Regions from separate parts of the Sporosarcina sp. FSL K6-1508 genome, predicted to be linked through region 2. Evidence: riboswitches for the same ligand, from Rfam matches in the RefSeq annotation. Region 2 holds a riboswitch; each other region holds the start of a gene.
What was found. Region 2 has a riboswitch for S-adenosylmethionine ahead of MKZ11_RS07210 (bifunctional homocysteine S-methyltransferase/methylenetetrahydrofolate reductase). Riboswitches for the same ligand answer to the same signal wherever they lie in the genome.
Positions count from the first base shown of each region.

Region 1 (3,263 bases), 900 kb from region 2:
AAGAGAAAATCTTGTCGAACGGTCGGCAGAACTTGGCGAGCGTCTTCTGAAAGAGCTGGCAAGCTTAAAAAATCATCCGTTTGTTGGTGATATCCGTGGTCTTGGATTCCTCTTAGGGATCGAACTCGTTGAGGACAAGGAAACGAAAGAGCCTGCTTCCAATGCCCGTGTCGCGAAGATTATTGGAGAATGTAAGGCGAATGGCCTTATCATCGGGAGAAACGGTGATACAGTTGCAGGCTTTAATAATATTCTAGCGCTGAGCCCGCCTCTGTCTTGTACCGATGAAGATGTAGACTTCATTATTACAATCATAAAAAAAGTATTTAAAGAAAACGAATGAACCAAGGTTAACTCTTTTAAAATAAAAACTGAGGAGTTCCTAATAGGAGTCCTCAGTTTTTTATTTTTTCTTTTTAAACACCGCTGAAATGCGCTTCTCACTACGCTCTTTCATCCGCTGGAAATTCTCTATATGTTTCCAAATGGCGGTGAAAAATAACAAAGCTGCTATCACAACTGGCCAGTATCCGTCTGCCCATACCGCCATCGCTATAAGTGTCGCATAAAGCATGAGCACACCAAAGACGAGGAAATCTGTAACCAGTGCAACGATAACAAACAGTAAGAATCCAATAAGTCCAATTTTCCAGTCGATGGCAAGTAGTACGCCAATCACTGTCGCAGTTCCTTTTCCACCGTTGAAATTCATATAAAACGGGAAATTGTGTCCGATCACAGCTGCAGCACCTGCGAGGAATAAAAGTAAAGCTATAATGTCTCCTGGAAGTTCCGCGTTTTCTGCGAAGTATTGCACAAATAGGACAGCTACTGCACCTTTTCCAATGTCGATAGCTGCAACAAGTGCACCAAATTTCTTTCCAAGAACTATGGTCGCATTTGAAGCACCGGCATTTTTCACACCGGTTTCTTTCAGATTAATGCCCGAAATTTTCTGTGCAACGCCCGATCCATGCAGGCAACCGATAGAATAGCCAAAGATCAGCACACCTACAATCCATAACCACATACTCATTCCTCCAAAATAACGATAGATTCATTATAACATTCGAGGTAAACACAAGGTTCAGAAATATTATTCAATAAACGCTTGACATAGTATTGGAACATCTACTATACTATGTCACAAGATGGAAAACTGAATATCACAAACTCTTATCAAGAGCGGCGGAGGGAATAGGCCCTGCGATGCCCGGCAACCAGCAAGCGACCAACTTGCAAAGGTGCTACTTCCTACAGATTCGTGTGAACGGTCTGAAAGATAAGGGGAGGAATAAGCGAAAGCGTAACCCTCTTCTTAAGCGAAGGGGGTTATTTTTTATTCCGAAAATACCCCCAACGCCTCCGCACATCACAATCACATCCATCTAAAAAAACTCTGGAGGTAATGACGATGACAAAACTTCAACCCGAAACACTTCTTCTGCATGGCGGACAAAAACCGGACCCTGTAACAGGTTCACGCGCAGTTCCAATTCACAGAACCTCATCTTTCGTATTCCGGGATACAGAACATGCTCAAAAATTATTTGCATTGCAAGAAGCAGGCAATATCTATACGCGAATCACAAATCCAACCGTTGCAGTTTTTGAAGAGCGTATTGCACTTCTTGAAGGCGGCACGGCGGCAGTTGCATTCTCATCCGGCATGGCGGCAATCGCATTCTCCATCTTGAACGTTGCAGGTGCAGGCGATGAAATTGTTGCAGCAAGCAACTTGTACGGCGGTACGTATAATCTATTCGCCGCCACACTTCCACGTTACGGCATCAATGTGAAATTCGTCGATGCAACAGATCCTGAAAACTTCCGCACAGCAATTACAGATAAAACAAAAGCAATATTCGCAGAAACAATCGGTAACCCAAGTCTTCATGTCTTGGATATTGAAGCGGTTGCGGACATTGCGCATGAACAAGGTGTTCCACTTCTCATAGATAGTACGTTTGCATCGCCTTATGGTTCGAATCCGATTGAGTTTGGTGCAGATGTGGTCATTCACTCTGCTACAAAATGGATTGGTGGACACGGTACAACGATTGGTGGAGTAGCTGTTGATGCGGGTACATTCGATTGGACACAAGGAAGGTTCCCGGGCTTCACTGAGCCGGATGCGTCATACCATGGTCTTCGTTACGGAATTGATACAGCAGGCGCGGCCTTTGCCACTAAACTGCGCGTTCAACTATTGCGTGACTTTGGGCCTTGCTTAGACCCGGACAGTGCATTCAACTTCCTTCAAGGACTTGAGACACTGCATCTGCGTGTGACGAGACATAATGAAAATGCCATCAAAGTAGCAGAGTTTCTGAAACAACACCCGTCTGTTGAATGGGTAACATACACTGGCAATGAAGATCATCCATCTTATGACCTTGCGAAAAAGTACTTGAAAAACGGCTTCGGTTCCATTATTGTATTTGGTATAAAAGGTGGACGTGAAGCTGGTCGAAACGTAATAGATAACGTCAAAATATGGTCGCATGTTGCGAACGTCGGAGATGCAAAATCACTGATTATACATCCTGCTTCAACGACGCATCAGCAGCTTGGACCAGAGGACTTGGAAAAGTCAGGCGTGACTGAAGAATTAATCAGGCTATCGGTTGGTCTTGAATCAGTGGAAGATATCATTGCAGACCTTGCACAAGCGATTGAACTAGCGGTACCAGTAACAGTGTGATTTTTTGGCGACAAGAAAGGGCGTGACAATCGTGGAGACGGGAATAGTGGAAATCGGGCATCTGGTATTGGAATCTGGCATCATCTTGGTAAATGTACAGCTTGCTTATGAAAGAACGGGTAGGCTAGATGCACCCCATGTACTTGTTTGTCATGCCTTGACAGGAAGTCACGCGACAGTTGGAACGGATGAATGCCCGGGCTGGTGGAGTGGTCTTGTCGGCCAAGGAAAAAGTATCGATACAAATGAATTTTCTGTCATCTCTTTTAATGCTCTTGGCGGAAGCGACGGATCGACAGGACCTTTGTCAGTTAATCCGACTACAGGAGAACTGTATAGAAACTTGTTTCCCGAAGTGACAATCCGTGATATGGTGCATGCCGAACGGAAAGCGTTGACGGTACTGGGCGTCAACCGATTGCGGGCGATCATTGGCGGTTCGCTCGGTGGAATGCGTGTACTTGAATGGGGAATTTTATATCCGGAAGATATGGATATTCTTTTTCCGATGGCAACGACACCGCAATCGACTAACATTGGCAGCATGCTATATCCGTTT
Region 1 is NZ_JBBOXF010000001.1:565,364-568,626, reverse strand. It holds gene MKZ11_RS02470 (aspartate aminotransferase family protein) at 1-343, shown strand, start outside; gene MKZ11_RS02465 (glycerol-3-phosphate acyltransferase) at 404-1,030, opposite strand; SAM riboswitch class I at 1,174-1,289, shown strand; gene MKZ11_RS02460 (O-acetylhomoserine aminocarboxypropyltransferase/cysteine synthase family protein) at 1,415-2,704, shown strand; gene MKZ11_RS02455 (alpha/beta fold hydrolase) at 2,709-3,263, shown strand, end outside.
Region 1: another riboswitch for S-adenosylmethionine. It lies ahead of MKZ11_RS02460 (O-acetylhomoserine aminocarboxypropyltransferase/cysteine synthase family protein); the one in region 2 lies ahead of MKZ11_RS07210 (bifunctional homocysteine S-methyltransferase/methylenetetrahydrofolate reductase).

Region 2 (3,263 bases):
GCAAGGTTATAGAATTTGCAGTGATCAATAGGGGCATTATTATTTATTTAGACGACTATTCAAGAAGATTTCAGAGATGCCATTTCGGGAAGAAAAAAATTGAAACTATGAAATATATATGTTGAATTAAAGAATCCCATTGAATCTGCTATGGCGGTCAATAATGAGAGAGTTGTAGTTCGGGGTGTGGATTGTAAATCGCTTGGCGCTTTGGGGGTGCCTTTCGCCGTAAGCCTGGATTAGCGCTTTGCATCCAGTCTTACGGCTTCGGCGACCCCTTTGCCGCGCCTGCGCTAGGGTGTTCATCATCGAGAGAAATGTGATTTTGAGATGTATATGCCGAGATTATAATGTGAGTAGTAGTTGATACTATATAAATTGAAATAAAGAATTCCACTGAACCGCTACGGCGCTAGGGGATGCCTCCCGCCATAAGCCAAGCAGCTTCGCCGCCAGTCTTATGGCTTCGGCTACCCCTGTTAAGGCGCCTTCGCTCAGTTTATACACCGGATTCAATAGTTCAACATATAGAATTAGAGTCAAGAAAGACACACTCCAGATTGCAGATTTCATCACAGCTAATGAAATGCGCTCTCTCACATCGACCATCCAGCGAAGGCGCGACTTCGTGGTAGCCGGAGCGATAAGACTGAGGAGGGATGCAGTTCAATCCCTCCCAAGTGCTCTCCTTTCCGGCTTATCGCGGGAGGCATCTACAAAGCGCCGAAGCGATATTAGCAGGATATCTAATCCATTCCTCATGTATTGGGACATTCGTTGATCACATTCGATCGATTTATGGCACTCCAGGTTGTAGGTCTTATCCCCGAAAACGAAATGCGCTTTCTCACATAGAGGCCATCCACAAGGCGTCGAAGCCGTATTGGTGGGAATTCCATTTCACTACAAGTATTGGGGTCTTTTTCAGTGGCCTCCCAAAAACCCTTGTAAAGCGCATATGCTGTATTCATTTTTTCAATATATATAATGTTTTTTTAAAAAGGTGTTGCTAATTTTCCAACAATGAGGTAAAGTCTGTAATAACATAAGTAAACAAATCCAACTTAATAGTTTTTCTTATCTAGAGAGGTATAGGGACTGGCCCGATGACACCTCAGCAACCGCCATTTTGGCACGGTGCTAATTCCAGCAAGCCGGAAATGCGGCTTGGTAGATGAGGAGAAGACTTATTCAAATTTAGAGTCTACTTCCTTTATTAAATACAGGAAGAGACTCTTTTTTGTTTTTATAAATTCTTCCAATAAGTAACATAATTTCAAAATGAAGGTGTTTTAAAACGGATTTTCAAAACAATATTTGTGGCAGTGGGAAAAAGAAAGGAGAAAATATAGTTGTCGAAATTACTGGATACCATGAAAGAACGCATTTTAATTGGTGATGGGGCAATGGGAACCCTTCTTTACTCACATGGGGTGGATCTGTGTTTTGAAGAACTGAACTTGACGCATCCCGATCAGGTGCTTCACATCCATCAGGCATATATTGAGGCGGGTGCTGACATTATACAAACAAACACCTATGGTGCCAATTATATAAAGTTAGCACGTCACGGTTTAGAGGACAGCGTAAAAAAAATAAATAAAGCAGCTGTCCAAATTGCAAAAAAAGCTGCCGGCGAGAATACATTCATCCTTGGAACTATCGGGGGGATTCATGGTTCCCGAACATCTATCGGAACAAAGGATGAAATCAAGCGCAGTTTCAGAGAACAATTGTATTGCCTGCTACTTGAAGGGGTAGATGGACTACTTTTAGAAACCTATTACGATTTTGATGAATTAACAACTGTACTCAAAATAGCACGTGAGGAGACAGATCTTCCAATCATTACAAACGTTTCGATGCATGAAGCCGGCGTACTACAAAATGGCTTGGAGCTTGCGGACGCATTGCAACAATTAGAAGATCTAGGCGCTGATATAGTCGGCATCAACTGCCGACTTGGTCCACACCATATGTTGAAATCTTTAGAAACTGTCCCAGTGATGAAGCGTGCCCTGTTATCGGTGTATCCGAATGCCAGTTATCCAGGATATAAGGACGGTAAATTATTTTACGAAAATGAACCTGACTATTTCGAGAAATTTGCATTGAATTTTAGGAAGGAGGGGGTCAGTTTAATTGGCGGATGTTGCGGGACAACGCCAGAACATATTCAAGCATTAGTGAAAGGACTTCCAAATCGAAAGCCGATTATAGAAAAGCTTGTTAAAAAGAAGGAAGCAAAAATAGAGGCTACGGAGTCTAAGACGAATGGAATGCAAACACCAACATTGCTTGAAACAGTGAAAAAAAGACATTCGATAATTGTTGAACTTGATGCGCCCAAACATTTAAATACGACTAAATTCTTCGAAGGGGCCCAGGCGTTAAAGGATGCAGGTGTAGACGCTATCACATTGGCTGATAATTCCTTGGCGACCCCAAGAATTTGCAATGCTTCAATGGCATCGCTTGTTAAACAAAAGATTGGGGCCACACCCCTTGTTCATGTGACATGCCGGGATCGGAATCTGATTGGCTTGCAGTCACACCTCATGGGATTACACACATTAGGTATCACTGAGTTATTGGCAATTACGGGAGATCCTACAAAAATAGGCGATTTTCCCGGTGCAACATCTGTTTTCGATGTGACATCCTTTGAATTGATTCAACTTATCAAGCAATTTAACGGAGGCATTTCAAAGTCAGGAAAGTCATTGCAACAGAAAACGTCATTTACTGTGGCAGCGGCCTTTAATCCGAATGTTCGCCATTTAGATCGCGCCGTTGAGAGATTAGAGAAAAAAATAGAAGCTGGAGCCGATTATTTTATTACCCAGCCAATCTATAGCAAGGAAAGAATTATAGAAGTTTACGAGGCAACAAAACATATTGAGACACCGACATACATCGGAATTATGCCGTTGACCTCGTCGCAAAACGCCGAATTTCTGCACAACGAGGTACCAGGCATTAAGTTGACAGAACAAGTACGAGCAAGAATGGCATTATCTAACGGGAATCGTGAACAGTCTACGAGAGAAGGGTTAGAAGTTTCTAGGGAATTGATCGATGTGGCACTTGAGCATTTTCATGGCATCTATTTAATAACACCCTTTATGCGTTACGACATGACTGTGAATTTAACGGAGTATATACACAGCAGAGTGGACGCCGTTGTTGCAAGGGAGGTGATTCAAACCGAAAGTATCGTCTATTAAAATATGGAAAATAAAAAATAAAAAATAAAGGGGATA
Region 2 is NZ_JBBOXF010000001.1:1,465,938-1,469,200, forward strand. It holds SAM riboswitch class I at 1,075-1,181, shown strand; gene MKZ11_RS07210 (bifunctional homocysteine S-methyltransferase/methylenetetrahydrofolate reductase) at 1,353-3,227, shown strand.

Region 3 (3,263 bases), 2.1 Mb from region 2:
AATCTACTTCCGTGAGAAACCCACTTAACGGACTATAGGCACCTGTACCAATCAAATCCAAATCACTGCTCGCAATTTCATCTAATTCAACTGTTTTGGTAAACCCTTCGAATTGAAAATCTGGATTCCAGCGATTAATTAATATGCCGCCATGCGGTTGACTCAAGCTCATGTAAATTCCTCCATTTAAGTTAACTTTTTATGCAATCCACACTCTGTTTTCGTTTGATTTGCCCAGCGGCCTGACCTTGACCCTGTCGTAGTATCGCCTTGTATTGTACAGGGTGCACAGCCGATACTCGGATAGCCTTGATCATGAAGTGGATTATAGGGCAGTTCATGTTTATCAACATAATCCCAAATATCCGTCCACGACCAATGAATTAGCGGGCAAATTTTAACTGATTGAAATGTTTCATCCTTATTCACGAAGTTTGTCAGACTTCTAGATGGTGATTGTTCACGTCTTAATCCGGACAGCCAAGCAGTCGCATTACTTAGTGTTTCCCGAAGCGGAATTACTTTCCTCATATGACAACACTGATCCGGCTGTCTCGCCCAAAGTTCAGCGCCATACTCATCAGCTTGTTCTTCAACCGTTAAAATCGGCTTTTTCAATTCAATTTTCAACTGAGGATAGAGTTGTTTGACTTTATCAATTAGGGCATAGGTTTCTTTAAAATGAAGTCCTGTATCTAGAAATACCACTTTAGCGGTTGATTTTATTTGCGAGATTAAGTCAATCATTACAATCCCTTCAACCCCGAAGCTGCACGCATAAACAAGTTCATCGTCATATTCTTTATAAGCCCATCGCAAGACGTTTAGCGCACCCTTCGCTTCGTCGTCAAGTAAAAAAACATCTTCAGACTCAATCCAGGAATCGTACGTTTTCTTCACCAAATTAACTCTCCTTCCTATCTTTTATAAAAAGACGACTTTAATCTCCTACTGATTAAAGTCGCCTCTAATTTTTTAGTCAGCGCATTGTTCCCATATACCCAATTGTCCATCAGCTTCTGGGTTTCCAGTCGGCTAGTGATTAGCGTTTATACTAACTTTATTATTCCTATGTGTCAAGTAGGTTTTAAGTCATTCTATTCCAAGTGAACTAGAATGTTACGTGATTATTGACTTTTTTTGATATAGTTATTTTCTTTTAAATAAGAAATGATGACTTCGACCGATTCTTCAATACTTAACTGATTGGTATCGATGGATATTTCCGCATTAACAGGTTCTTCATAAGGAGCATCAATTCCTGTAAAGTCTTTAATTTCACCCAATCTTGCTTTTTTGTACAATCCCTTTGGATCGCGTTCTTCGCAGGTTTCTAAACTGGCCTTTACATATACTTCAATGAATTCATCAGCATCGACAATTTCCCGCACTTGATCACGATCTTCTTGGTAAGGGGAAATGAATGCGGTCAATGTGAACAGGCCAGCATCAACCATTAGTTTTGCAACTTCACCAATTCTGCGAATATTTTCGGATCGATCATCTGGACTAAACCCAAGATTCTTATTTAAACCGTGTCTGACGTTATCTCCATCTAGTCGATAAGTGTGAACACCCTTTGAATGTAAAGCTGTTTCTAACGCCGCTGAAATCGTCGATTTTCCGGAACCCGATAATCCTGTAAACCAAAGAATTGCACTTTTATGACCTTTTGCTTCTTGGCGATCCCTTTTCGTAACCTCTGATTCATGCCATACGATATTTTTAGCTTTTGTCATTTTTTCTCCTCCTAAATTCATTTGCTCTGAATCAATTTTCAAATACAAAAAACATCTTTTTAGTCGATTCGAAAAATCGATTAGAAAGATGCCTTTAGTTGACTAATTAGCATATATTTAATTGGTAAAAACAAGAATAGCGCTGGAGACCAGAAAAAGAAAAATGAGATTTCACCATACGCTAAACAATAAAAAAGCCTCTTCAATTAGGGCAAGAAGAGGTTGATGATATCGAATAACTATCTCTTCTTATCTGCTAAACTTTCGCTTACTGGAATTGGCACAGTACAAAACAGTCTGTTGCCGAGGCTTCTTCGGGCCAGTCCCTCAACCTCTCTTGATAAGAAATACACTATGAAGTTGAGATCAATATTACATCATCGAAATTCCAAAGTCAATGATTTATCAGTTTTTAATTTTATTCACATCAGTTTAGTAGGGTTTAAACACTAATGTCTCGCACATAAACAAAAAGGCACGTTAAACTACTTTTCGGCGTTCTTGAAAACTTATAGTTCAACTCTAACTTCTCCTTCCATTGCTCTCATTAGTTTTCTCCATTTCCTTTTCACAATCATTTTTCCAATTAACAAGAAATATTCCTTTAAAGATTAGTAATCCACCAAAAAGAGTAGACCAGGTTAGTCTTTCATGGAGCAAACACCATCCTGTTAGTACACCGAAGAATGGCGCTAAAAAAAGGAATGCACTCGTTCGTTCTTGATTTCCTCTCTGAAGAAGATAAAACCAAACAGAAAACTGAATAATTGAGGCCGCAATGGTAAGCCATAACAAAATCAGGATGGATTGAGTAGTCATTCTGAAAAAAGACTCTTCCAATAGTAAACTTCCCAGAAAGAGAATTAATCCGCCAAAAAGCATTTGATAGGCTGTCATTACATATGTATCAAATTTAAAACCATGTATTTTTATCAAAAGCGTAGCAATCGCCCATGAAACTGCCGACAAAACCCCTAATATGGTACCGATTCTAAAGTCAAGATGTGAACCCAACGTGAGAAAAACCCCGATAAAACCTAGCAGTACACCTATCCATTGCTGAATACGGTAACGGGATTTTAAAAAAAGCGTTCCAAAAACTACGACGAGTAAAGGATTCATAAATGTTAGGATAGACGTCTCTCCAGAAGTGATCGTACGTAGTGCCATGAATATACAGCCCATCACAAAAGCCGTTTGAAAAAGTCCAATTAGAACAAGCCACACCCAATCGATTACCTTTACCGGATGTCGCTTGTTTAAGATTTTAACGATCGTAGCCATAATAAGCCCTGCAAGCGTAAAACGCATAGCGACTAATAGGAGAGGAGATGAATAGGCTAACCCTAACTTCCCTATTGTAAAAGAAGAACCCATTAATCCAGTCGTCAAAATCACTAACAAACTAAAAATGATTCGATTCATCCAGCCCCCACCCCATTATGACTATAAATCATTTATATGAAAATGCTTAACAATTGATTTCACTTTAAGTTTTCAAAGAATACACGGATGACGTCGGCT
Region 3 is NZ_JBBOXF010000001.1:3,528,347-3,531,609, forward strand. It holds gene sat (sulfate adenylyltransferase) at 1-172, opposite strand, end outside; gene MKZ11_RS17850 (phosphoadenylyl-sulfate reductase) at 187-900, opposite strand; gene cysC (adenylyl-sulfate kinase) at 1,128-1,739, opposite strand; SAM riboswitch class I at 1,986-2,086, opposite strand; gene MKZ11_RS17860 (DMT family transporter) at 2,262-3,164, opposite strand; gene MKZ11_RS17865 (TraB/GumN family protein) at 3,224-3,263, opposite strand, start outside.
Region 3: another riboswitch for S-adenosylmethionine. It lies ahead of cysC (adenylyl-sulfate kinase); the one in region 2 lies ahead of MKZ11_RS07210 (bifunctional homocysteine S-methyltransferase/methylenetetrahydrofolate reductase).